DNA from 2 places in the Paenibacillus sp. GCM10023252 genome. Region 1 is predicted to be linked to the other one. Evidence: riboswitches for the same ligand, from Rfam matches in the RefSeq annotation. Region 1 holds a riboswitch; the other holds the start of a gene.
The links. Region 1 has a riboswitch for thiamine pyrophosphate ahead of ACFO9Q_RS01525 (ABC transporter substrate-binding protein). Riboswitches for the same ligand answer to the same signal wherever they lie in the genome.

Region 1 (12,242 bases):
TAGGCGACAGCAACTATCAAAATTTGCTCGGCTATGCCAATAAACTCCCTACAGACTCGGCTAATCAATACACGAACTATGGTTACCTAGGCTGGAGCTACAATAATAATTACAATAATGGAATCAATGGGTTCTGGAAGCAAGTCCTTGTCGATACGTACCTGAAAAACTTCAAACTGACGAAGGTCTTCCAAGATTCGGCGAATAACAACAATTGGACGGCATGGCTGGATCATAACGTGAAGTCGGTCTATGACGGCACCTACCGCAACGTGTACAGAGATAATGTGTTATATGCCAAGCTGAACGACAGTACGCAAGAGCTCTTCGTTCCCTATGAGCCGGTAGCGGAAAATAAAATCTTGACCTATATGTCTGCCGGAGGAACCCGAACCTGGACCTTGCCGCAAAGCTGGAATGGTCTGAGTACGGTGAAGCTCTATAAATTGTCGGATACGGAAGGCAGAGTCTACGTGCAGGATCTTCCGGTAACGAACAACCAGGTTACGATTAATTACTTAGCCAAGCAAGGTTACGTTATCTTGAAAGGAGCAAGCGCGCAAGCTCCCGTTATCTGGGGAGAGGGAAGCAGCATATCGGACTTCGAATTCAATAGCGGCGCCTTCGCCAGCTGGACCAAGAGCGGCACGGCAGCGATTACGATCGAGACAGATGCCAATGCCAACCGGTATCTGAAAATCGCCGGCAGCCCGGAAGGATCGGTCAGTCAAACGATCAGCGGACTAACCCCTGGCAAGTCTTACGCCATCACCGTATTCGGACAGTCGGAGGGCAATAGGGAAGCTTCGCTGGAAGTAAGCAATTACGGAGGCTCCCCTGTAGCCAGTTCGATTAACGGAAAGATTACGGTAGCCAAGGAACGTCTAGATTGGCCTCTGCTTAAAGTGAACTTTACATTGCCGGCTGGCCAGACAACGGCCAAGTTGACGTTAAGGGGACTTGCAAGCAATAGCGGCGCGGTAACGTTCGATGATCTACGCTTGAGAGAAGAAGAGAATCCTTACGGCGCTGGCGGACATTATTATTACGATGGGTTCGAGAGCACTCATTGGGCGGGCCCGTTCATGCACGACGAAACCGCAGACTTAGCTGCCGTAACGAATCTGAACGATCTTAAGGCCGATGGCACGCATAGTCCGACGCCATTCACCATCGATACGATTACAGGCAACCATTCCATGAGGGTGTATTACAATACGTTCGGAACGGTCGTCAAAACGCTGCCAAGCCTTCTCAAATTCATGCCTAACAAAACGTATAAGTTAAGCTTCAAATACAAGCCGCTCTTCGATTCGGCAGCCGGTTGGAGCTTCAAGCTGAGCTCGCCGGGTAAAAGAGTCGACTATGGCGTAACGGCATTAAACGGCGCCCAGGACACGATTAATACCGCCTCCTTACAATTCAGCACGAGAGATTTGGACGATGTTCAACTTCAGTTCGTCAATTCTTCAAACAAGAAAGGGACAGATCAAATCGCAGACCTCGTGATCGACGATCTTACAGTGGATGAAGTAACGGAAGACGGGTCGACCGTATTGCCGCTCAGGAACTTAGCATACGGGAAAGCGCCGACCTTCAGTACGACCTCTGTCTCTTCCAGCTATTTGGCCACCGATAACGATGCATCCAATTCAGCGGCATACACCAAGATAACCGCTAGCGGCCCGCAATGGATGCAGATTGATTTGGGTGGAATTCGTACGCTGAATGAGTTACAAGTATGGCATTATTACGCAGATTCCAGGACGTATCGCGACGTCATTCTGCAAGTATCGAACGACCCGACCTTCCAGACTAACGTAACCACGGTGTTCAACAACGACGCCAACAACTCCGCTGGACAAGGGATAGGAACAGATGCGGAGTATGCAGAGACGAAGAATGGCAAGACGGTCGTGTTCAATCCGGTTCAAGCACGCTATATCAGGCTGTGGACCAATGGCAATTCCGTCAATAGCGAGAATCATTATGTGGACGTAAGAGTCTTGAATTCGAACGACAGAGAGTCCATTAACGCCTTTAATCCGGCGCTTGGAAGAACGCCTACGTTCGATACGGCCGCGACAAATGCGGCATACGCGACGGATGGAACGAAGAACAAGTCCGTGGAATACGCAAAAACAACAGCAGCCGGACCGCATTGGATGCAGCTGGATCTGGGTGCGTCGTACAATGTTTCTTCCCTCAAGGTGTGGCATTATTACTTCGATGCCAGAACGTATCGGGACGTTATTATGCAGGTGTCGAATGATCCGACCTTCCAGACCGGCGTATCCACCGTGTTCAATAACGATGCCGACAACTCGGCGGGGCAGGGTGTCGGCAATGACGCGGAATATGCGGAATCATCAGCCGGGAAAGAAGTGAATTTTGCACCTATTAATGCCCGCTATGTCCGATTCTGGGCGAATGGAAATTCCCTTAACAGCGAGAATCATTATTTGGAGGTCGAGGTTAACGTCGCCGCCAATCTGGCCGCTAATCTCAAGCCAACCTTCAGTACAACGAATTACCTATGGGAAATGGCAGCAACGAACGGCAGCATAGGCGATTGGGTGGATATCAAGGATCCGGGAAGCCAATGGATGCAACTGGATCTGGGAAGGGCATTTCAGTTGAACACGCTCAAAGTGTTGCATTATTACAACGATTCCAGAACCTATCGTGACGTCATCATGCAGGTGTCGAACGACCCGACCTTCCAGACCGGAGTGACAACCGTCTTCAATAACGACGCCAATAACTCATCGGGACAGGGTGTCGGCAACGACGCGGAGTACGTGGAGACGAGCAGCGGCAAAGCGGTGACTTTTAGTCCGGTTAACGCGCGATATGTTCGGCTATGGACAAACGGCAGTACTGCGAACGCCTATAATCATTACGCAGAAGTAGAGGTATACGGCCAATAAAGAGAGTTGGTGGTGTTCAGGGATCCTCTGAACGGCGGAGAGGGAAGGTTGGGCCACGCACCAAAAAATAAAGGTGGCAAACCAGCGGTCCTCTGCTATAATAATCCTTATTAATTGGATGAAATAACTTCAAATTGAATAAGTACCGGGGAGCTGGTTGAGACTGGCTGAGAGGGGATTCACGCTAATAATCCCGACCCTTACACCTGATCTGGATAATGCCAGCGTAGGAATGAAGTTGTAGCACAGTGACTGCCCCCATGCGAGTGGGATGGCTTGCTCGTGCTGTACGTACAGCCCATACTTATGCAGCGCCTCCCGGATCGGGGGGCGCTTTTTTCTAATGAGCTCGAGAGCAGAAGTTATCTTCGTCCTGCATAGATGAGAGGGGTAGGAGAGAGAATGGGAGAACGTAACCGAGCAAGACGTGCAAGACTGAGATGGTGGACGGCAGCAGTCGCTGTGCTGGTGCTGCTGGCAGGCTGCAGTTCGGGCAGCAACAAGGAAGATAATGCAGACGATGCAGGAGCGGACAAGCCGCTGACGAAGGTGAAGGTGGTGCTGGACTGGACACCTAACACGAACCATACCGGCCTGTATGTGGCGCGGGATAAGGGATACTTTGCAGAGCAGGGGCTGGATGTAGAGATTATTCAGCCGGGGCAGACTGGGGCAGATCAGCTGGTAGCCAAGGGAGAAGTAGAGTTCGGAGTCTCTTATCAAGAGGCCATTACGATGGCAAGGATGGAGAATGTGCCGCTTGTGTCAATCGCGGCCGTCATTCAACATAATACATCCGGATTCGCTTCCCCGCTTGCCAAGGGGATTGATTCACCGAAGGCGTTCGAAGGGAAAACCTACGGCGGCTGGGGCGCTCCTGTCGAGGAAGCGGTCATTGACTCCATCATGCAGGAGAAGGGCGGCGATGTGAGCAAGGTGAATATCGTCAGTATCGGCGACGCCGACTTCTTCACGGCAGTGAAGAGGGACATTGACTTCGCCTGGATCTACTATGCATGGACTGGAGTAGAGGCGGAGCTGCGCGGGGAGAAGCTGAACATGCTGTATCTGACGGATTACAGCGACAAGCTGGATTACTACACGCCTGTGCTGGCGACGAGCGAGAAGCTGATGGAGAGCAAGCCCGAGCTGGTGAAGGCGTTCGTCGCTGGAGCTGCGGAAGGGTACCAGTATGCGATTGACCATCCAGAGGATGCAGCAGAGGTGCTCATCGCGGCTGAGCCGGATCTGGATCCGAAGCTGGTCCGTGCCAGCCAGAAGTGGCTGAGCCCGCGCTACCAGGATGATGCGCCGCGGTGGGGAGAGCAGAAGCGGGACGTATGGGTGAACTATGCCGAGTGGATGCTGGAGCATAAGCTGCTGGAGAAGGAGCTGGATGCAGATAAGGCGTTCACGAACGACTATCTTCCAGCGAAGAAGTAAGGATTGGCTGAGCAAAAGTATGCAGGAGGGCTTAGGCCCGCCAAGCAATATATATCATGAATCATGAAGACATTCATCAGAGGAGTGTTCCTATGGCTAACGCATTAGTAAGCATTCAGATTCTGCCTCATACTCCCGGCGGGGAGAGCGTCATTCCTTATGTGGATCGCGCTATTGCAATCATTAAGGCATCGGGTGTTCCTTACCGGGTTGCCCCGCTGGAGACGACGATGGAGGGTGAGCTCAGTGAGCTGCTGGGCATCGTGAAGCAGATGAATGAAGGAATGGCCGAGCTCGGCTGCCCTTCAGTAATCTCTCAGATCAAGATCTATTATAATCCTGCGGACGGGGCATCGATGGGCCGCTTGCTGGAGAAGTACCCGGATGGGCAGTAATCGGCTTGCCCGCATATGGCCGCCTGCAGCTGTAATGGCTGCCTTGCTTATCGTCTGGCAGGCCGGAGTGATGTGGAGCGGTATTGAGAAGTGGCTGCTGCCTTCGCCGTTAGACGTAGGTAGGGAAGCGATCGCAATAGCGCCGAGACTGCTGGAGAACACGTGGGCGACAACAGAGCTTACCCTGTTAGGCTTCATAGGAGGTGCGGCGGCGGGCTTCGTGCTCGCCGCCGTCCTGCATATTATTCCCGGAACTAGGATTGGCGTCTACCCATTGCTAGTCTTAACGCAGAACGTGCCCATTATTGCGCTTGGTCCGCTGCTGGTCCTATGGCTGGGCTATGGCTTGCTGCCGAAGGTGCTGCTCGTCGTCATTGTCTGCTTCTTCCCAATCTGCGTAGCTATGTTGACAGGGCTGACACAGAGCGATCCGAAGCTGCGGAATTACATGCTCATGATTGGAACACGCCGCAGTCAGCTCTTCTGGCGGCTGGAGTTGCCTCATGCTGTTCCCTATCTGTTCTCCGGACTTAAGATCGCCGCCTCCTACAGCGTGACGAGCGCTGTGGTTGCAGAATGGATTGGATCCCAGAGCGGCTTGGGCCACTTCATGCTGCTCTCATCCAAGTCTTACAAGGCGCCTCGAGTGTTCGCAGCGGTCATTCTCATAGTAGCGCTCAGCTTAATTCTGTTCGGGCTGGTTGTTCTCGCAGAGAGAATGGTTGTAAGGTGGCGGCAAGCGGAAGGGGACCATTAGATATGCACAGACATACGGACATAGATAAGAATAGACTTGAGGACAGACCTAAGGACAGACCTAAGGCATTAGAGCTGTCGAACATCCACTTAAGCTTCGCCGGCAGCCGCGGGCAGCCGGAGAAGGTCATCCTTCGAGACTTGTCGCTAACCGTCGCAGACGGGGAGTTCGTCTCCCTGATTGGCCCATCGGGCAGCGGCAAGACGACCCTCTTCCAGATGATTGGAGGCCTTGCAATGCCCTCAGCAGGCGAGGTCCGGATAGAGGGACGGCCTACGACCGGGGAGAGAGGCCATATCACCTATATGCCGCAGCAGGCTTCGCTGCTCCCTTGGCTCACTGTCAGCGCTAATGTTGAACTCGCGCTTGGTGTGGCAGGGCTGTCCCGAAGCGAGGCCAGCACGTTAGCCAGGGAGTGGCTTCCGCGTGTAGGGCTTGAAGAATACAAGGACGCGTATCCGCATGTCTTGTCAGGCGGCATGCAGCAGCGGGTATCCTTCCTGCGAGCACTGTTGTCGCCCAAGCCGCTCATGCTGCTGGACGAGCCGTTCGGCGCGCTTGATGCCTTGACGAGAATGCATATGCAGCAGTGGCTGCTGTCACTGTGGGAGCAGAACCGGCGTTCCGTTCTGTTCGTTACACATAGCATTGAGGAAGCGCTGCTGCTCTCCGACCGAATACTCGTCATGTCCGCTCCGCCAGCGTCTGTGATCAAGGAGATTATCGTGCCGTTCGCAAGGCCGAGAGCAGCTGCCTTATGGACGGACCCCGTATTCAATGGGCTGAAGCAGACCATCTATGACTTACTTGGAACGGTTAACGGACAGGGGGTGCGATGAGGATGAGTCTTCCTGCTAGAGATGCCATCCTGCCTTGGATGGATGCCCACATTCATCTCGACCTCTACGACGAGGCTGAGCGAGCGCCGCTGCTCGAGCAAGCATTCGCTGACGGAGGTGAGGCGGTTGTGGCCGTCTCTATGAATCTTGAATCCAGTCGGGTCAACTATGAACTAGCGAGGAGCTTCCCCGGCCGTGTGCTTCCTGCTTATGGCTTCCATCCCGAGCAGCCCGTGCCGACCGAACAGCAGATGAGCGACCTTGTCGAGTGGATAAGGGAGAGGCATGAAGCGGGCGAATCGTTCGCGATTGGAGAGGTGGGGCTTCCGTATTACACGAGGATGGCTGCACAATCAGAGGCAACACCATTCGATGAGGAGCCGTACTTGCAGCTGCTGGATACCTTCATCGCACTTGCAGCAGAGCTCCGCCGTCCGATTGTTCTACATGCCGTCTATGAGGATGCTGACAAGGCTTGCGATATGCTTGAGCAATACGGCGTTAAGCGAGCCCATTTTCACTGGTTCAAGGGAAGTATGGCGACGATTCAGCGTATGATTGCCCTCGGCTGCTTCATCTCAATTACACCCGACGTCTCCTATGAGAGTGAGATTCAGGAGCTCGTTCGAGCTTATCCGCTTGAGCTGATGATGGCGGAGACGGATGGACCGTGGCCGTTCGAGAGGGAATACGAAGGATTGGCAACGAAGCCATCCATGGTGCTTGATGTCATTCATCACATTGCACAGCTTAAGGGCATCTCAGTAGAGACGGCGTCTGCCGCTCTGCTGAATAATGCTCGCCGAATGTATGAGTCACCGCTCATATAGATATGCTGCGTACTCGAGCGGGCGTCTATAGGCATTGCGATAGCTCTGGAAGGAGCGATACAAGCTTTTCTGCGGCATTCCGTTCACTTCAATAATCCAGAGATGATCCTCCTCGTCAATGGCGAGATCTACGCTAATCTCAGCAAGATGCAAGCCGCTGCGTAATTCGATTGCTTCTGCTGCTAGCAAGCTTAACATATAGCTCGTATGAAGTTGAGCTTGCGCCGCGTCAGGCGAATACAAGTATTGAAGTGCCTCCCTGGCTACACACATTTTCTCGAAGATGCTCGTGTTGAAGCAGCCGCTGAAGGCGACACGGCTTATAGCACTGGTAATTGACCAGGAGCCCGTCTTATTTTTTTGCACAAGGATTCGAATATCGAAGGTTCTGCCAGTTAAGGTCTGAATATGAACTCCTTGCTGAACAATATAGGGCGTGCTGCCAATGATCGCATCCGTGACTTCGTGGAACTGTGCCATATCAGCTGCGATAATGAGGGGCTTGAGATGATGTTCCCCAATATGAATCTCTCCTGAATCCTTCAGCTCAGCCCGGTATACCCCGAGCCCCTTATTGCCATAGTTCGGCTTCATATAGATAACCTTGTGTGCTGCCAGCAACTCCGAAGCATTCTGCTCATTATAGATAAGAGTATGAGGAGTAGAGGAGGGAAGCCCATTGCTTAGGTGTTCATGCATGTCGAGCTTGCCCAGATGATTCTGATGATTGAAGCATTTATGGTGTCCGATGACGGACTCCAGACGATGGATGAAGCTCCTGCTCAGATCGTAACACCGGTTGAGAATAACCTGGGGAAAATGAAACAGCCGTCGCCGCCAGACTTTGTTCACTCTATGAAGTCCGTTAATTCTCTGTTGCTCCCAATTAATATCAGAGGGTGTGAAGCAGAATAGCCTTAAGCCAGTAGGATTCACGCGAAGATAACTGTTAAGTACTGCTTTTTTGGACGCAGCGTTAGCAACCATTATGCCGAGCATACCTATCTTATTGTTCACGGAGTACCTCCCATGCTCATCAACCCAGTCAAGGTTATGGTATGTCCGTCAGCCGGAATTGCATGGACAATAGTACACGCATTGTCAAATATGTGTTTAGCCAGCTGTAAGGGTCCAGTATAAACCTATCCTGAAGCGAATACATATTGTGAGGCGGGATATCCTGCATCGCTTGCAAACTTGTCTGGTAAGTATGGATGACATGGTATATGAGGGAGTGAACGAAATGGGTAGACTGCCTGGACCGCCGGGTCCACCAGGACCGCAAGGTCCCCAGGGACCACAAGGGATTCAAGGCGTACAAGGGGCAACAGGAGCAACCGGTCCAACGGGTCCTATAGGTCCAACAGGAGCCGCGGGAGCTATCGGTCCAGCTGGAGCGACCGGGTCAGCGGGTGTAACAGGAGCAACAGGTCCTGCAGGAGCAACCGGGTCAACGGGTGCAACAGGAGGAACTGGTCCAGCTGGTACAGCTGGTACAGCCGGTACAGCCGGAGCAACAGGAGCAACGGGAGCAACCGGGCTAACTGGTGCAACAGGAGAAACAGGTGAAGCAGGTATTCCCGGGAGCGGGGCCATTATTCCCTACGCATCGGGGTTACCTATTACGATGACCACCATTCTTGGTGGGCTTGTGGGTACAGCAGGGCTGGTAGGATTCGGGAATGCTGTATCGAATGTATCTGTTCTAGGGGGTGTCATTGATCTTACAGGCACTGTGTTAGGGCCCCTCCTTAATTTTGCCTACTCTGTCCCTCGAGACGGTACTCTTACATCTATGGCAGCTACATTCAGCAGTACCCTGGCCCTAGCTCTGGTAGGGACAACAGTTACGATAACGGCGCAATTATATGTATCCACTGCAACGAGTAATACATTCAGTCCTGTTCCAGGAGCATTAGTTACGTTAACTCCTTCGCTTACCGGTATTATCTCTCTGGGAGACATAAGCAGCGGTCTTGTTACAGGATTGACGATTCCAGTGACCACTGGCAGCAGGCTGCTGCTCGTGTTCTCTGCAACTGCCACGGGTGTGACACTAATCCAGACGGTTGTCGGTTATGCAAGCGCAGGTGTCTCTCTTGTCTAATGGACAACAGGACTACTTAGCAGGGCTGCTACATTAACTTGCAACAAGCTGTCAGCTAGGCGCTGACAGCTTGTTGTGTTTTTTTCGGAGACGGCTTGTCTTGTAGATGGTGCTACTTATCCTCCATGAACCAGAGCGGGTCCATATTATCTTCCTCGCCATTATAATTAATGAGAATCTCGTCTCCGGCGCTAATATCGGTATAAGCATAGAAGTCGAACGTGTGCTCATCGAAGTTGATCTCATACGTGGCGTTCGGCGTGTAAGAGTGGTTGAAGAGGCTTCCGTAGCCTAACAGGATGGCCGTGTGGTTCGCTCCATACTCGTACACATAATCAGCCAGAATCGTTTTCTCAATATGCTCATGGTCTTCGTTCACATAAGGGATAACCGGCGCTTTATGAATCAGATCACCCTTCTTGAAGTCTTGCGTTGCAAAAACACCTCGATTAAACTCCCCGCCGCTAAGCTTGGATACCTTAACCTCAATCATGCTGCTCACCTACAGGTCTATAGTCTATGAAACTCCAGGTTCCATGATAAACATTCAAGACCTTATCTTACCTTATGCGTGTGGAAACATCAAACCGTTTACATGGAACACGAGTAACGCAACTATTTGAATTTATTTACGTCTCTATATTAGAATGAATTGATTTACATAATTGCTCGTAAACATTAAGGGGGATAACATGTCACGATGGTTTCATTGTTTGTTGCTTGTTGCGTTGGTGACTTCCATTGCAATGACTGCAGGGTGCCAAGAGAAGAGCAATAAGGAGACTTTCTCGGAAATTAGTGATCGATTGGCTGAAGGCATGGACGAACTAGACTCACAACCCGGTATACGATTGACTGGTTATGCAGCTAATCCTGATGATAACTTGTTCAAGATAGGAATAGAGTACGACTCGACCCTGATTACGAATGCACAATTGAAGGAAATAATTGTCGACTATCTCAGCTCTGCGGCCTCTAACTCCCCTACGGAAGACTGGAGAGAAATGCTAAAGCCTTATCGGGTCAGGATTGAGAAGTTAGGGGACAAAACTACTTTCCCTGTCATAGCTGAGAAGCAAAGCGATGAAACCGAGTTAGAATGGGAGAGATGAACAACATGAAAAAAACCATCATTTTCTCAGTTGTTCTCCTTATAGGAGCTATGGTGTGGTTGGGGTGGAATCACTACTCGACTCAGCAATTACATGATGAAATAGCCGAGCATGAGGTTGCAAGTATTAAGCTGTGGGGAAGTCAAGAACGAGAGGCTGATTCAAATGAGAAACAAAAAATCATCAGCTGGTTTAATCATATAACTGACATTCGAAAGAAAAACAACTTAAATGGTCCAACACCCGCATCAGGCATTGTTATTGAATTGAACACTACTAGTAAAATCCTTATTCTTCGTTCAGGTGATGATTTTGAAGTTCAATCGGATGGAGGAGCTTACTGGGGAAGACAATCGGATCTTGAGCTTCTTTTAGAACAATTGGCTCTGTAAAATGCAACGACTGACAGTACTAGTAACGCAATAAAACGAACTTTAGTCTTCTGTTTAATAACCATACCAATTGCAATTTTGTACTAACACTTATGATACATACGGAGGTGGATAAATGGAGCTAAAAGGTCGATTGTTCAAGCTTTTGTTAATGGTCTCTTTTGTAATCATTATTCTTAGTGGATGCAATGGTTCAAAATACGAAGAGGCAATTGAGGATTTGAAACCTCAACACAGTGATTATAAGTTACATTTGTTTTATCATAATGGCGTTACACCTCATAATGAGATGAAGGAGGTACAATCCTTCATACATTCTAATCAGGTAATTCTGGATAACGTTACAGAAATGAATGGACATCGTTACAATAAACAACTGAGTAAAAAGTTAAAAATATTGGATATATCGACATTCCCGATGTATGTCCTAATGAATAAGGATGGACTTGTCTATAAATCCCCTTACTTAAGTGAGATAGAAGCTTTTATCAAAAAGGAACTGAACGTAATAGAAAGTTGAGCTATCGGGAAACGATAGTTCACTAAAGGAAACTGACGAGGCTGACACGAATATGTATGGCTGCCTCGTTAAGCTAAGGGGCAGTTTAGTTTAGATCACATTATGAGAAAAGTGATTTACTCAAATAAGTCGAATGGTTAGATTGATATTTGTTTCATTTTCGAAGGGAGTGATGTGATATGAAAAATATTATCCAAGTTTTGATGGTTGTTACAAACAGAGGAGATCTAAATCTAAATTCCTCTGTGAAGTGAATTCGGGAGGAATTGCCTATGGGAATTATTCTTAAACCAGTGTCTGTTGAGAACTGGTACGAGTGTACCAAGCTTAAAGTCAAGACAGAGCAACTTAATGTTTTTCCAGCACCAGTTGTTTACTGGATTGCCGAGTCTAAATATGTTGATGATTTTGAATTGCGTGCTGTTTATTGGGATGTTGAATTAGTGGGTTTTATCGTTTTTTGTGCTAAGCCCGATAAGGACGAAAACTATTGGATACCTGCCATATTGATTGATGAGAAGTATCAGGGAAAAGGCTACGGTAAAGCAGCAATGGTGAAGCTGATTGAATTAATGAGTACGATCAACTGCAAGAGAATGATGATTGGACATAGACCTAATAATAAAATTGCTGAGGTCTTATATGACTCTTTAGGATTTAAAAAGGTCAGTGAAGAAGTGGTAGATGGTGAAATAATACGTTTACTTCAAATTGTATAACAATGCTATTGACTGTCGGCAGTTGTCGGCAGTCTTTATTACAATAACGGGAAACGTTAGTTTAATTGCGACACGACGGCAGCCGGCATACGATCGGCTGCCGTTGTCAGTTGAAGTAACGCGCAGGATAGATTAGGTTCAGAAAAAAGTTAGATAAGGATTATGGACAGAGCTCGAAACTTTCCAACATCTAGGCGG
Region 2 (12,242 bases), on a different contig from region 1:
TGTACGTCCACATGGGTCCTTACGAGACCGTACAGCAGGTGCTAGCCGCTCAAGATATCGACCACGGGACAACCGTCTTCGCCTTCGGCCAAGCGAGCCCGCTTGCGGTGCGTGCGCTCAAGGAAGGTCCTTGGAGAGAGGCAGCCGTATCCCCAGGACGTCATCCGGTCGATGCTATCAGAGCACTAGTCGGTTCCATTGAGAAGGATATGGAGCAGGTGTATGTCCCTCGCGGTGCGGTTAGTGAGAAGTCTGCCAAGGCACTGGGCAACGAGCTGGAGCAAGTGCTGGAGGAGTTGGGCAAGGCGGGTTCGTGGTCGGAGATGGCCAAGATTGAGAAGCGTCTTGATCAAGCAAGGGCTGATGTTAGCATGTCCGCAGGCAAGAAGGACGGCATCCAGCAAGTTGTAGCCGATCGCCTGCAGAAGCAGCTTGACTACGCGTCAGATATTCTGCTGTATGCGGTGACTAAGCAGGTGAAATAAGATCTATTTATAAGAACCGTCCTGTGAGGTGCTAGATGCGCCTTGCAGGGCGGTTTTTGTATGAATGTAGAGATGATTTTTAGTTAGTCAGATATCTGAAAAAAGAGAATCTTTGATTTGTCATGTAGTCGTCTTATCCGCAAGGTAATACCACCCGAACCGAGGAATAATGCGATAGAATCGGAAATCAAACATTAAAAAGAGTTTGAATTTCATACCCTTATGATGGGGATTAAGACCAATTATGTAATTATTAACACTCCACATTATACCAGTATACACACATTTACCTCGATTGCTATAATTTACTGGTGATAATCTAAGTCCTTGCAGCCAAGAACTGGGGAAGGTAATCCAGAAGAGGTAAGTATGATTAAATGTCTCGTTTTTACAATGGCTATTGTCATTTGTTTAGGGGGTTGCAGCATGGAAACTGATAAAAAATTTTACTCTGATTCAGTCAAAATGGTTAATATATTTGAGAGTGTTATAGATGAAAAGCGTCACTTTAAACGATCAGAAATGAATGCATTGAATTCTTATGATAACAAATATAAAAAAGTGAATGGGCCCATTTATTCTAAATTAATTGATTTCTATGTTAGTTTATTATTTGATATGAAAGCTGTTAATACTGAGGATGATGTTTATAGTTTGGTAAACTTCTATAAAACTAGATTAGAAGAAATTAAAAAAAACATGAATATTGAAGAATAAGCCTGTAGTAATATAGAAAAGCTCTTAAATGTGTAATGTGTATACTTTCCGGATCTTTCTTTGATGCCAATTATGCCGTCAATCCTACTCTCGTAATGCAGAGAAAATCCACTTTTTCTAGATGCTGGGTTTCTCTTTATATTAAGGGGTGCGCTAGAATCACGAACGAGGCCTTTCATTGTCTATATAATTCATCGTACCTTTCGGAATACGAATGTCAAGGATTCAAGAGGTTAGCAAGGGTTAACTATTAGAGTGAAGGAGGTTTAAAGGATGGAAACCTTAATAGAGGTTTACTTTAAGGACAACCATAAGACAAAAGAAGTCATGTTAGACTGGTTTAATCAACCCTTTGATTTGGAGTATGTAGATATGTCTTTCACCTACTGCACTAGAGATAGGTCTGTGAAATACAACAGGGAGAGATTTATAAAGTATCTTGATGAAGAACTTTCATATAACGGTACTTCCTCCATTACACTCACTAGTAAGGATGGCATGATAAATTCTGTTCGGAGAGAAAGAGACTATTTTGATTGTAATATTAATTTAAAAGTCTCAGAACCAAACGAGGTGGCAAACCGAATTGCTGAGTTTTTTGATCAGCATGATGGTGTCATTGGGTTTATGTGTGCTAGCAACGATTACATCTGGCAGAACGAGCGGGACTTAGATACCTATAACTGGCAAGGGAGACCAACTGAAGGTTTAATAATTATTGATAACCCATTATTTAAAGGGGAAAAGATGGTTAGTCTAGAATCATTGCCTGGTTACGCCCACTATGTGAATGGTCTGTGGCTCGGTTCATGCTGGAAGATGTGGTTCGGCGAAGAAATGTTTAAATTCATACCCAAAACAAGGTTTAATTCAGTTGATGCTAAATGGGCATTAAAAACATTGTCTAATCATGCAATAGAAATAACCTTACATGAGAATATGATGGATTTTGACAAACCGGATAACCGGAAGAGGCAATGGGAATTTAGAAAACAAGTTGGGGTAGATGCTGTTGCTGAATGGTTAGAAGATATGAAGTCCACAGGTGATCCTGCTGTTGAAATACGGACAATTCAAGGTGGTGAAGGCAGAGCTATTACTAACTATTATAATGATGAAAAGCAAAATGTGCCTAAGTCTCAGGCAACAACTGCTGTTTATTATGAAATTAATTCAGCTGGTGACGTCACGAAAGAGGAAATTAAAAAAATCTAATTAAGTTGAATACAGGAAAATCTTTCGTTAACAGATGCCCCGAAAGTCTCTATGGCTTCTCGGGGCTTCTTTAGCAAGGATTAGAGGTGCAAATTAGTACGAGTCCTAAATGACATATCACTTCGTATCATATGGAGAATTGTTATAGTTAAGTTGACCTTCATTATAGAGCAGGAATGGATTATCTTCGAAGGAATGCAGGAAGATAGGGCTCTAAGTATAAAGTAAGAGTTGGAGAAGTATTTGAAGTTATATAAACGATGACGGAAATGGGAAATTGGGAGGGGCAATAAGTGAATACATTCTTTAGCTCTTTGAACTACTCAGAAGAACTGGTGTTTGCTTTCGGGTCAGGAGCTGCAATATTTATTTTTTCAATATTAATAAAGAGATTCAGTAAGATGATTGCGTACGGATTGTTAGTTTTAAGTCTTTCTAGCATTGGCATGGGTTCCACTAGAGTGCTAGCTGAAAAAAACATAATAGAGCATGATAGTCTTTTGCGTTTATCTCCAGCTGTCGGGGTTTTCATTTTTTTTCACTTATTCTATGTAGGAAGCTTGCGTTTGACAGAAGGAAATAACGAACTCAGAAAACGATTGCATGTTGGATACTTCTCCACCTTGTTTTTTTCTATTTTGTTAATGACGGTATTGGTTTTCGCACATCTCAATTAGTTTAATATGAGTGGTTAAATTTCAATGATGATATAAACAGCTTCTTCATTCGCATGGGTAAAGTTGATTAAGGGAGGTTAATCCCGTGAGAAGGAAAAAAAGAATAGATATTAATTATAAGGAAAAAGATGAATTAATTTTGAGGAACTTGAAGAGTGCTTTATCTCTAAACCATGTAAACTTTAAAGACTTTCCCGATCTTTTGATTATTCCGCAACTATATTCGGATACAAAATTGTATGAAGATATACTAACGTTAATCAGGAATCTAGAGTTTAAACAATTTGAGGTGCGTGAATATACATCAGGTGAATTAAACAAATCCTCCTATTTTGATGCTGTTTTTTATTATCCATGGGAACACGATGACTATGATCCGAAGGAGAATCGAACTCTGTATGACAATAGGAACCGTTGCCCAGTATGTGGAAGAGTTGAATATCAACTTACAGAGCTGCTTCTCAACGCAACTAAAATGGCTAAACATCATATTGTTTATAATTATCCAGATATACTAGTTACATCATTTACAAAGGAAATTATTGAAGATCAGCAACTAACAGGTTGTTCTTTTAGGAAAGTAACTGACTGTAGTAAGCATGAAAAAAAAGACATTTATCAGCTAATAATCAACAATTATTTAGATAAGATGGACATGGAAAAGACAGCTACTGATAAACATCAGTATTGTGAAAAGTGTTTAAGAGGGGCCGTTCTTAGATCTGAAATCTTCTACGATATAGACTCTTTAAAAAATGCTACGGATTTTAATTATTCTAAAGAGTACTTTGGGTTTGGTGTTTATTGTTCACCGAGAGTTATTGTAAGCTCCAAAGTCAGAAACATTTTTAAAGAAAAAGGTATAAGGGTTCAGAGCTATAAGCCCATTACAATAGTAAACTATTGTAATGAGGAGTAAGTTCAACCGATTGAGTATAAATATTGTTCTTTACAACATCAGGGCTCTGGTACTTCGGATAACTTTTTCTCTCCTTTAGCTCACTATCCCCTTCGTTCAGGAACCGAAAAAAAAGGCCATTCGTCCTGATTCCTGAGCAAAGGGGATAGTGAGGCAAAGAGCGTAAAAAGCCGCATCACTCCTGGAAAGACCCTTTGTCCTGAAGCCGTCTCATCCGATAAGCGTTCATACCGGTTTGGCCCAACTCATCAAGCAGACCGTAGTTGGCCCAAGCGCCTACAACGGCTCCGATCCCTGGAATCATTTGCAGCATTTTGCGAAAATCGATCGTGTCTCTGTACTCTTGCTGAAGCTGGCGCCAATCGACTTGATTCGATTCAGAAGGAAGTGTACTTGCCTTCTCCTCCCAGGATCTAACGATGTTAAGGAGCCCTAACTTCTTACTCTGGCTGGAGAACCCCAACTGGAATACGTATAGGATGAACAATCGCTCGCGGTAATTGGTCGTCGTATAGCCATAAGCATGGGCAAGCTCGAACAGGAATTTGATCTTGATGCCGATGAGCACCGGGAAATCCACGAGACCTAGCATAATTCCGCCAGCACCCGTCCCGGCGCCTTCTGCGGCGGCTATTTTTTTGTAGAGGGAGAGCAGCTCCTCCGCCCGTATATCGCTGTCTGCTAGGGAAGCTCCATGCAAAGGTTCATTCTTCGGAATGTAATCCATGGTGAACAGACTCGTCTGTACAATCCCCTTCACTGCTGTCGTTAAGGCTTGATGAACCTTATCTGGGATAATGGAATTGATTCGAGATGAGATGGACTTTGAGGCTTTCTCCAGCATGCCTGGCGACTTCAACAGTTCCTTCTCCCACAGAAGCAGCTTCTTGGCCGTCTGCTCTTCATACAAGGTGTAGTTGGTCATTACGTAGCTCTCCTTTATTTCTTCTGCAGTTTTGTTTTTAATACGTTACAATTTCTTAGATGTAGCATATAAAATGGGATCTGCTTTACTTACAAATTTATATGCTAGTAGGAATTCTATACTTTTATGTGATAGGTATGTATAGTTAGTAGTATTCAACTTATGCTTCACATTTCTTTTATTTTAATTAGGATAGGAGTTTTATCACTTATGAATAAAATTAAGCCTTCAAAATTCTTTCTTGTAGTTCTAGTCATCTTCATACTAACTGTGATTATTGTTGAATATCTTGGAAATAAGTAATGTGTTGCCTATCCTATACTGACGGGAGCTTATTACAAGCTAGAGTTGACACATTCTCCCTCCCAAGGTATAGTCAAACCAAGAAATCCACTAGGGGCGCCCTCCGCGGGCTGAGATTAAGCGTTAGCTTAGGTCCCTTCGTACCTGATCTGGGTCATGCCAGCGTAGGAAAGTGGGAATGCGTGATAAGCTTCAGCGGGAGCAGGATTCACACACACCGAGCCCAACCGGGTCGGTCGATGAGTCTCCTAGGTGAATGGAGCAGGCTAAGCAACTCAGCCTGAGTCATTCGAACCCAACTGCTGACGACTTCTAACACATTTCAGCCGCTCCCTCGCAGGGGGCGGCTTATTTTATTGCCAGCCCCTCTGCGTTAGAAGGAGCCGCGTCTGTTGATGCGGTGTGCGGCTTTACCTTTTTCCGAGTATACGCCTAAGATGGCCTCCTAGTGGAATCTACTATTCTATCTGGGAGGTTATTCGTTATGTCCATTATTCTGCCCCCGCTGCCGGGAAGCCGCAAGGTGTATGTGAGAGGATCGCGTGAAGATATACAGGTGCCGATGAGGGAGATTGCGCTGGAAGCAAGCCGCGGGCGCGACGGATCGGAGCAGCCGAATGAGCCGCTGCGCGTGTACGATGCAAGCGGGGTATACACCGATACGGACTACAGCGTCGATATTCGCAAGGGTCTGCCGTCTGTTAGAGAGGGCTGGATTACGAGCCGGAGCGACGTAGAGACGTACATAGGGCGGGAGGTCCGTCCCGAGGACAACGGCTTCGCCACGCAGGAGAAGGCGGAGGAGAAGGGAGCGGAGCTGTTCCCCGAGGTGAGCCGCAGGCAGCCGCTGCGAGCGAGACCTGGCCGCAATGTGACGCAGCTGCATTATGCCAAGCAAGGCCTCATTACCCCGGAGATGGAATACATTGCGATTCGGGAAGGGATGGAGCCGGAGTTTGTGCGCGGCGAGGTCGCAGCGGGGAGGGCCATTATTCCTGCGAACATTAATCATCCGGAGAGCGAGCCGATGATTATTGGACGGCATTTTCACGTGAAAATCAACGCAAATATCGGAAACTCCGCCGTCGCCTCCTCTATCGAGGAGGAAGTAGAGAAGATGACGTGGGCGACCCGGTGGGGCGCGGACACGATTATGGACCTGTCGACCGGACGTAACATCCATACAACACGGGAATGGATTATTCGGAACTCGCCGGTTCCCGTCGGGACGGTGCCGATCTATCAAGCGCTGGAGAAGGTGAACGGCAAGGCGGAGGATCTGAGCTGGGAAGTGTTCCGCGATACGCTCATTGAGCAGGCGGAGCAGGGCGTAGACTACTTCACCATTCATGCGGGCGTGCTGCTGCGCTACATTCCGCTGACGGCGAAGCGGGTGACGGGCATCGTATCACGGGGCGGTTCAATCATGGCTGCATGGTGTCTGGCGCATCACAAGGAGAACTTCCTGTACACCCACTTCGAGGAGATCTGCGAGATTATGAAGGCGTATGATGTCTCCTTCTCACTGGGCGACGGACTGCGTCCCGGCTCAATTGCCGATGCGAATGATGAAGCTCAGTTCGCTGAGCTGGATACGCTCGGTGAGCTGACGAAGCGGGCTTGGAAGCATGATGTGCAGGTGATGGTAGAGGGTCCCGGCCATGTGCCGATGCATCTCATTAAGGAGAATATGGACCGTCAGCTGGCGGTGTGTGATGAGGCTCCATTCTACACGCTCGGACCGCTGACGACGGATATTGCACCGGGCTATGACCACATTACATCAGCCATCGGAGCAGCGATGATTGGCTGGTTCGGAACGGCGATGCTGTGCTATGTGACGCCGAAGGAGCATCTGGGGCTGCCGAACAAGGAGGATGTGAAGGAAGGCGTCATCACGTACAAAATCGCCGCCCACGCCGCAGACCTCGCCAAAGGCCATCCGAGAGCGAAGCAGAGAGACAACGCTCTATCGAAGGCTCGCTTCGAGTTCCGCTGGCGGGATCAGTTCCATCTCTCGCTCGATCCGGAGCGAGCGATGTCCTATCATGATGAGACGCTGCCGGCTGAGGCGGCGAAGTCGGCTCACTTCTGCTCCATGTGCGGACCGAAGTTCTGCTCCATGCGCATTACGCAGGACATTCGCGAATACGCGGAGCAGAACGGAATGGAGACAACGGAAGCGATTGAAGCCGGCATGAAGGAGAAGTCGGATGCCTTCAAGGCTTCAGGGAGCAGTATCTATGCCTGATTGGCCTGATCGGTACTCGAGACAGGTAAGGTTCGCAGGTATTGGCGAGGAAGGGCAGGCTAAGCTGAAGGCTTCACGTGTGCTAGTCGCTGGGCTGGGGGCGCTTGGCGCCTCCCTTGCCCAGCATATGGTGCGGGCAGGTGTCGGCAAGGTCGTCATCGTCGACCGGGACTATGTCGAGCCAAGCAATCTGCAGCGGCAGATGCTCTATGACGAAGAGGATGCGCTGACCTCATTGCCGAAGGCGGAAGCCGCGGCGCGTAAGCTGAGGCGGATGAACAGCGAGATTGAAGTAGTAGCCCATGTGTTGGATATTAATGAGTGGAATGCGGCAGAGCTTGTTGGCGGGGTCGATCTCGTGCTCGATGGCACGGATAATGCAGAGACTCGATTGCTGCTGAGTGACAGCTGCTATGAGCTGGGCATTCCCTTCCTATACGGTGGGGTGACGGGTGCGCAAGGGATGACGGCTGTGCTGATTCCAGGCGAGACCGCCTGCTTGCGCTGCCTGATTGGAGGGGATGAGCCGAAGGAGGATGGGGATACCTGCGATACCGTAGGCGTAATCTCGCCGGCGGTTGAACTCGTGGCTTCGCTTCAGGCGGCGGAGGCGTTGAAGCTGCTGTGCGGAAGGGACGGGGAATTGCGGCGCACTTGGCTCTCGATAGAGCTCTGGCCGTTCCGTATGCGAGAGATGGGGATGCCCGTTGGCAATCCAAGCTGCGAGTACTGCGGCAGGTCGGCAGAGGAGAGGCAGAGAGGCAGCCTGGCAGGCGGCAGGGAACGTGCAGAGAGGCAGTATGTCGGTCAGGCAGCCAGCAGGGGTGACGCGAGGGTCAATCTGAGTGACAGCTCTGCAGTCACGGCGAGCAATCGAAGCGGCGGTCAAGCTGACACAGGCAGCAGAACATGGTCCGAAGGCAGAGGCGGTGCAGACACCGTTATCCTCTGCGGCAGAGACAGCGTGCAGGTGACGCTGCCCGGTGCGCTGAATTTGGCGGAGTTAGGCAGCCGACTGGAGAAGCTAGGGCTCCCGATGACGATTAACCCTTACCTTGTAAGGGTGGAGCTGGCTGCGGGGGAGCGGTTGGTTTGTTTTGCCGAGGGCAGGGTGTTGGTGCAAGGGACGACGGATCGACAGCTCGCTTGGGAGCTGTGTGAGCGGTGGTTGATGATGGAGGAAGGAGAGAGCGGCAATGAGCGATTGGCGAGACTGGGAGCTGTACGTGATTACGGGTGAGAATTATCATCCTGGGCGCGAGCTGCTGGCGGTGATGGAGCAGACGCTTCAGGGCGGGGCACGTATGGTACAGCTTAGAGATAAGTGGGCGAGCAAGGAGGAGCTGCTTCAGAAGGGGCATGCTCTGCGGGCTCTGACAAGGAAGTATAACGTTCCGCTCATCATTAATGATTATGTGGATATTGCACTGGAAGTGGAGGCAGACGGTGTCCATCTGGGACAGGAGGATGGGGGTCTGGAGGAAGCGAGGCGCTTATTAGGGCCAGACCGAATCATCGGCATCTCTACTCACAAGATTGAGCAGGCCAGAGCGGCCGAGCGTGGAGGGGCTGACTATATTGGAGTTGGTCCCGTGTATCCGACAGGCACGAAGCCGGGGAGAGAAGCGGTCACCCCTTCGTACGTGCGGCAAGTAGCTACGGAGATTCGCATTCCGTTCGTTGCAATCGGAGGAATAACACTGAGCAATGTAGATGAGGTTCTGCAAGCAGGGGCAACCCGAGTCTGCGCGGTATCTGCTATCGTGGGAAGTGCTGATCCGGCGGATGCATGCAGGCAGTTCCTGAGCAAGGTGCAAGAGGCAGCTGCTGCTAAGGCTGCCGTAAGCATTGGTGCTGATGCAAGGGCCAGTCGAGGCATCTATGCAGCTGCAGGGGCTAGCGCTGGCACTGGCACTCGCGGTGAGAGGCTGGTCAAGCGGATTATCGTGAACGGGCTGGAGCAAGCGACGAGAGCAGACAGTCTGGCTGACCTTGTGCTGGAGCTTGGGCAGCAGAATAGACGGATGATTGCCGAGCTTGATGGTACTGTCGTGGACCGAAGCCGCTGGCATGACACTACGATCGAACATGGTGCGGTCCTAGAGCTCGTTCACTTCGTAGGAGGCGGTTAACCTATGTGGCATGGAGATGAACTCATCATCGGGGGGCAGAGGCTGACCTCCAGATTGCTGCTAGGAACCGGGAGATTCCCGAGCCCAGCCATCCTGCAGCAGGCGATTGGTGCCTCAGGTTCGGAGGTGCTCACCTTCGCGGTGAGGCGGGTAGATCTCGACAGCACCGAAGATGACTCCTTGCTGCAGCACCTGCCGGAGGGGCGCTTCACTTATCTGCCGAACACCTCTGGAGCAAGCACCGCGTCGGAAGCTGTTCGATTAGCCAAGTTGGCGCGTGCCGCTGGACTAGGCAGCTGGATTAAGGTGGAGATTAGTGGAAGCGCTCGAACATTGCTTCCAGATCCTATTGAGACGCTGAGGGCAACCGAGCAGCTCGTACGAGAAGGCTTCACCGTTCTGCCCTATACCTCGGATGACCCCATACTATGCAAGCGGCTGGAGGAAGCAGGGGCAGCTGCCGTCATGCCGGGAGGCTCGCCGATCGGGACGGGTCTCGGATTGCTGAACACGTATAATCTGGGACTTATTATAGAAGAGGCGAATGTACCCATTATCGTGGATGCTGGGATAGGCTCTCCCAAGGATGCTGCAGAAGCGATGGAGCTGGGGGCAGGGGGCATTCTCGTGAATACGCCTGTAGCGAAGGCGAACCATCCCGTACAGATGGCGCAGGCGATGAAGCTCGCGGTGGAGGCCGGCCGGCTTGCGTACTTGGCTGGGCGTATTCCGAGGAAGAGGTATGCGTCTGCCAGCAGTACGCTAGAGGGCAGCTTGTATGGATCATGAGGCGCGTCTGCCAGCAGCACGCTGGAGGCCAGCTTGTATGCATCATGAGGCGAGGACGGTGCTGCTGTTCGAAGTCAATCTGGCAGCGCATGACCTTGGGGAGGTGTGGTTGTGAGGAGACATAGTCAGGTGGTTGTGCTGGGTGGCGGAATCATTGGCTTGTCCTGTGCCTTGGAGGCGTCTCTTAGAGGCTTCCAGGTGACCTTAATTGAGCCGGGCAAGCTAGGTGGCCAGGCTTCGGGCGCAGCGGCTGGCATGCTCGCCCCTTACTCGGAGAATACGGAGCAGCCGGATGCCTTCTTCGAACTGAGCTTGGCTAGCCTGCGTAGATACCCCGAGTGGATTCGACTCGTGGAGGAGCTCTCCGGCAGGCATACGGAGTGGGTTCGGAGCGGCAGCCTAGGCGTGTGCTATCATGAGGCCGATATTCAGCCTATGACGTCACGATTGGAATGGCAGAATGCGTGGGGAGCCAGGGCAGAGCTGCTCGACAATAAGGCCTTGCAAGGATTGGAACCGGCTCTGACGGATCAAGCGGTATGCGCGGTCTACTACCCGGAGGAGAGCCATGTTCATGCGCCTCTCCTCGTCTCTGCGGTGGAAGAAGCTTGCCGCAGGCAAGGGGTCCAGCTCGTTGCACAAGCTGGTGAAGCAGCGGTGCTGGATACGCACAGCGAGAGCGGCGCAGCTGTGCAGACTGCATCTGCAGGCCGCTATAGTGCGGACCGGCTCATGGTGTGCGCTGGAGCCTGGTCGGGAGCATACGAGCGATGGCTGGGAATTCCCGTCCCGATTCATCCTATTCGCGGCCAGATCTGCAGCTATGATGTGCCATATGGGGAGGTAGGTCATATGATCATGACTAGCCAAGCCTACTGGGTAGGCAAGCAGAATAATCAGCTCGTATGCGGAGCATCCGAGGATGTTGCCGGGTTCGACGCAACGGTAACGGAGCGCGGAATTGGACGGCTAATCCGGAGCACGCAGCGAGCGCTGCCCTTCCTGGCCGGGAGGGAACCGACAGTCCGCTGGGCAGGGCTGAGGCCGGCAACGCCGGACGGACTTCCGCTGCTGGGAGTCGTTCCTGACAAGCCTGAGGTCATCGTCGCTGCTGGCCATTATCGCAACGGCATTCTGCTCTGTCCGATTACAGCGGCAGTCACAGGCGCCTTGCTGCAAGGCAAGCTAACCGATGATCTAGCCGCTCTCCGGATTGAAGCCTGTGCGCCTCATCGGTTCAGGACAGGTCATGACAGGAGGTATGGTTAGATGAATGTGGCTAATGCGAAGAGCAGCCGTCCTCGTGTGCTTACTATTGCCGGATCGGATTCGGGAGGCGGCGCCGGCATTCAAGCGGATCTGAAGACTTGGCAGGAGCTCGAAGTATTCGGAATGTCTGCTATTACAGCCGTTACCGCACAGAACAGCCTAGGTGTGCAAGACGTTCATGCCATACCCGTACCCATCATAACTTCACAGCTTGAGGCTGTTCTGTCCGATATCGGAGCGGACGCGGTGAAGACGGGCATGCTCCACTCTGCCGAGGCCGCAGCTGCAGCTGCAGCTGCCATGCGGAAGTACAAGGTGGAGCAGCTCGTGCTGGATCCTGTGCTGACTGCGAAGAATGGCCATCGGCTGCTGGCGGAGGAAGCGCTGCAAGCGCTCAAGGGGGAGCTCATCCCGCTAGCTCAGGTCATGACGCCTAACATTCCGGAAGCCTGTGTACTGTTGAATATTCGTGAAGAAGAGATACGCACAACGAATGATATGGTGGACGCAGCACGCTGCTTGCTCGCTATCGGCTCACGCTGGGTACTGCTTAAGGGAGG

Region 2: another riboswitch for thiamine pyrophosphate. It lies ahead of thiC (phosphomethylpyrimidine synthase ThiC); the one in region 1 lies ahead of ACFO9Q_RS01525 (ABC transporter substrate-binding protein).

The regions. Positions count from the first base shown of each region.
Region 1 covers NZ_JBHSHW010000001.1:301,008-313,249, reverse strand. Annotated here, with positions in the region: gene ACFO9Q_RS01530 (endo-alpha-N-acetylgalactosaminidase family protein) at 1-2,930, shown strand, start outside; TPP riboswitch at 3,067-3,181, shown strand; gene ACFO9Q_RS01525 (ABC transporter substrate-binding protein) at 3,333-4,373, shown strand; gene ACFO9Q_RS01520 (thiamine-binding protein) at 4,466-4,768, shown strand; gene ACFO9Q_RS01515 (ABC transporter permease) at 4,758-5,525, shown strand; gene ACFO9Q_RS01510 (ABC transporter ATP-binding protein) at 5,528-6,364, shown strand; gene ACFO9Q_RS01505 (TatD family hydrolase) at 6,367-7,194, shown strand; gene ACFO9Q_RS01500 (YheC/YheD family protein) at 7,180-8,211, opposite strand; gene ACFO9Q_RS01495 (exosporium glycoprotein BclB-related protein) at 8,438-9,301, shown strand; gene ACFO9Q_RS01490 (SET domain-containing protein) at 9,414-9,794, opposite strand; gene ACFO9Q_RS01485 (hypothetical protein) at 9,994-10,413, shown strand; gene ACFO9Q_RS01480 (hypothetical protein) at 10,419-10,805, shown strand; gene ACFO9Q_RS01475 (hypothetical protein) at 10,921-11,325, shown strand; gene ACFO9Q_RS01470 (GNAT family N-acetyltransferase) at 11,598-12,044, shown strand.
Region 2 covers NZ_JBHSHW010000010.1:367,594-379,835, forward strand. Annotated here, with positions in the region: gene ACFO9Q_RS09765 (glycoside hydrolase family 10 protein) at 1-485, shown strand, start outside; gene ACFO9Q_RS09770 (hypothetical protein) at 912-1,202, shown strand; gene ACFO9Q_RS09775 (hypothetical protein) at 1,476-2,417, shown strand; gene ACFO9Q_RS09780 (hypothetical protein) at 2,711-3,094, shown strand; gene ACFO9Q_RS09785 (hypothetical protein) at 3,180-4,013, shown strand; gene ACFO9Q_RS09790 (EcsC family protein) at 4,189-4,938, opposite strand; TPP riboswitch at 5,324-5,429, shown strand; gene thiC (phosphomethylpyrimidine synthase ThiC) at 5,726-7,492, shown strand; gene ACFO9Q_RS09800 (ThiF family adenylyltransferase) at 7,485-8,732, shown strand; gene thiE (thiamine phosphate synthase) at 8,689-9,624, shown strand; gene ACFO9Q_RS09810 (thiazole synthase) at 9,628-10,413, shown strand; gene ACFO9Q_RS09815 (hypothetical protein) at 10,403-10,528, shown strand; gene thiO (glycine oxidase ThiO) at 10,525-11,682, shown strand; gene thiD (bifunctional hydroxymethylpyrimidine kinase/phosphomethylpyrimidine kinase) at 11,683-12,242, shown strand, end outside.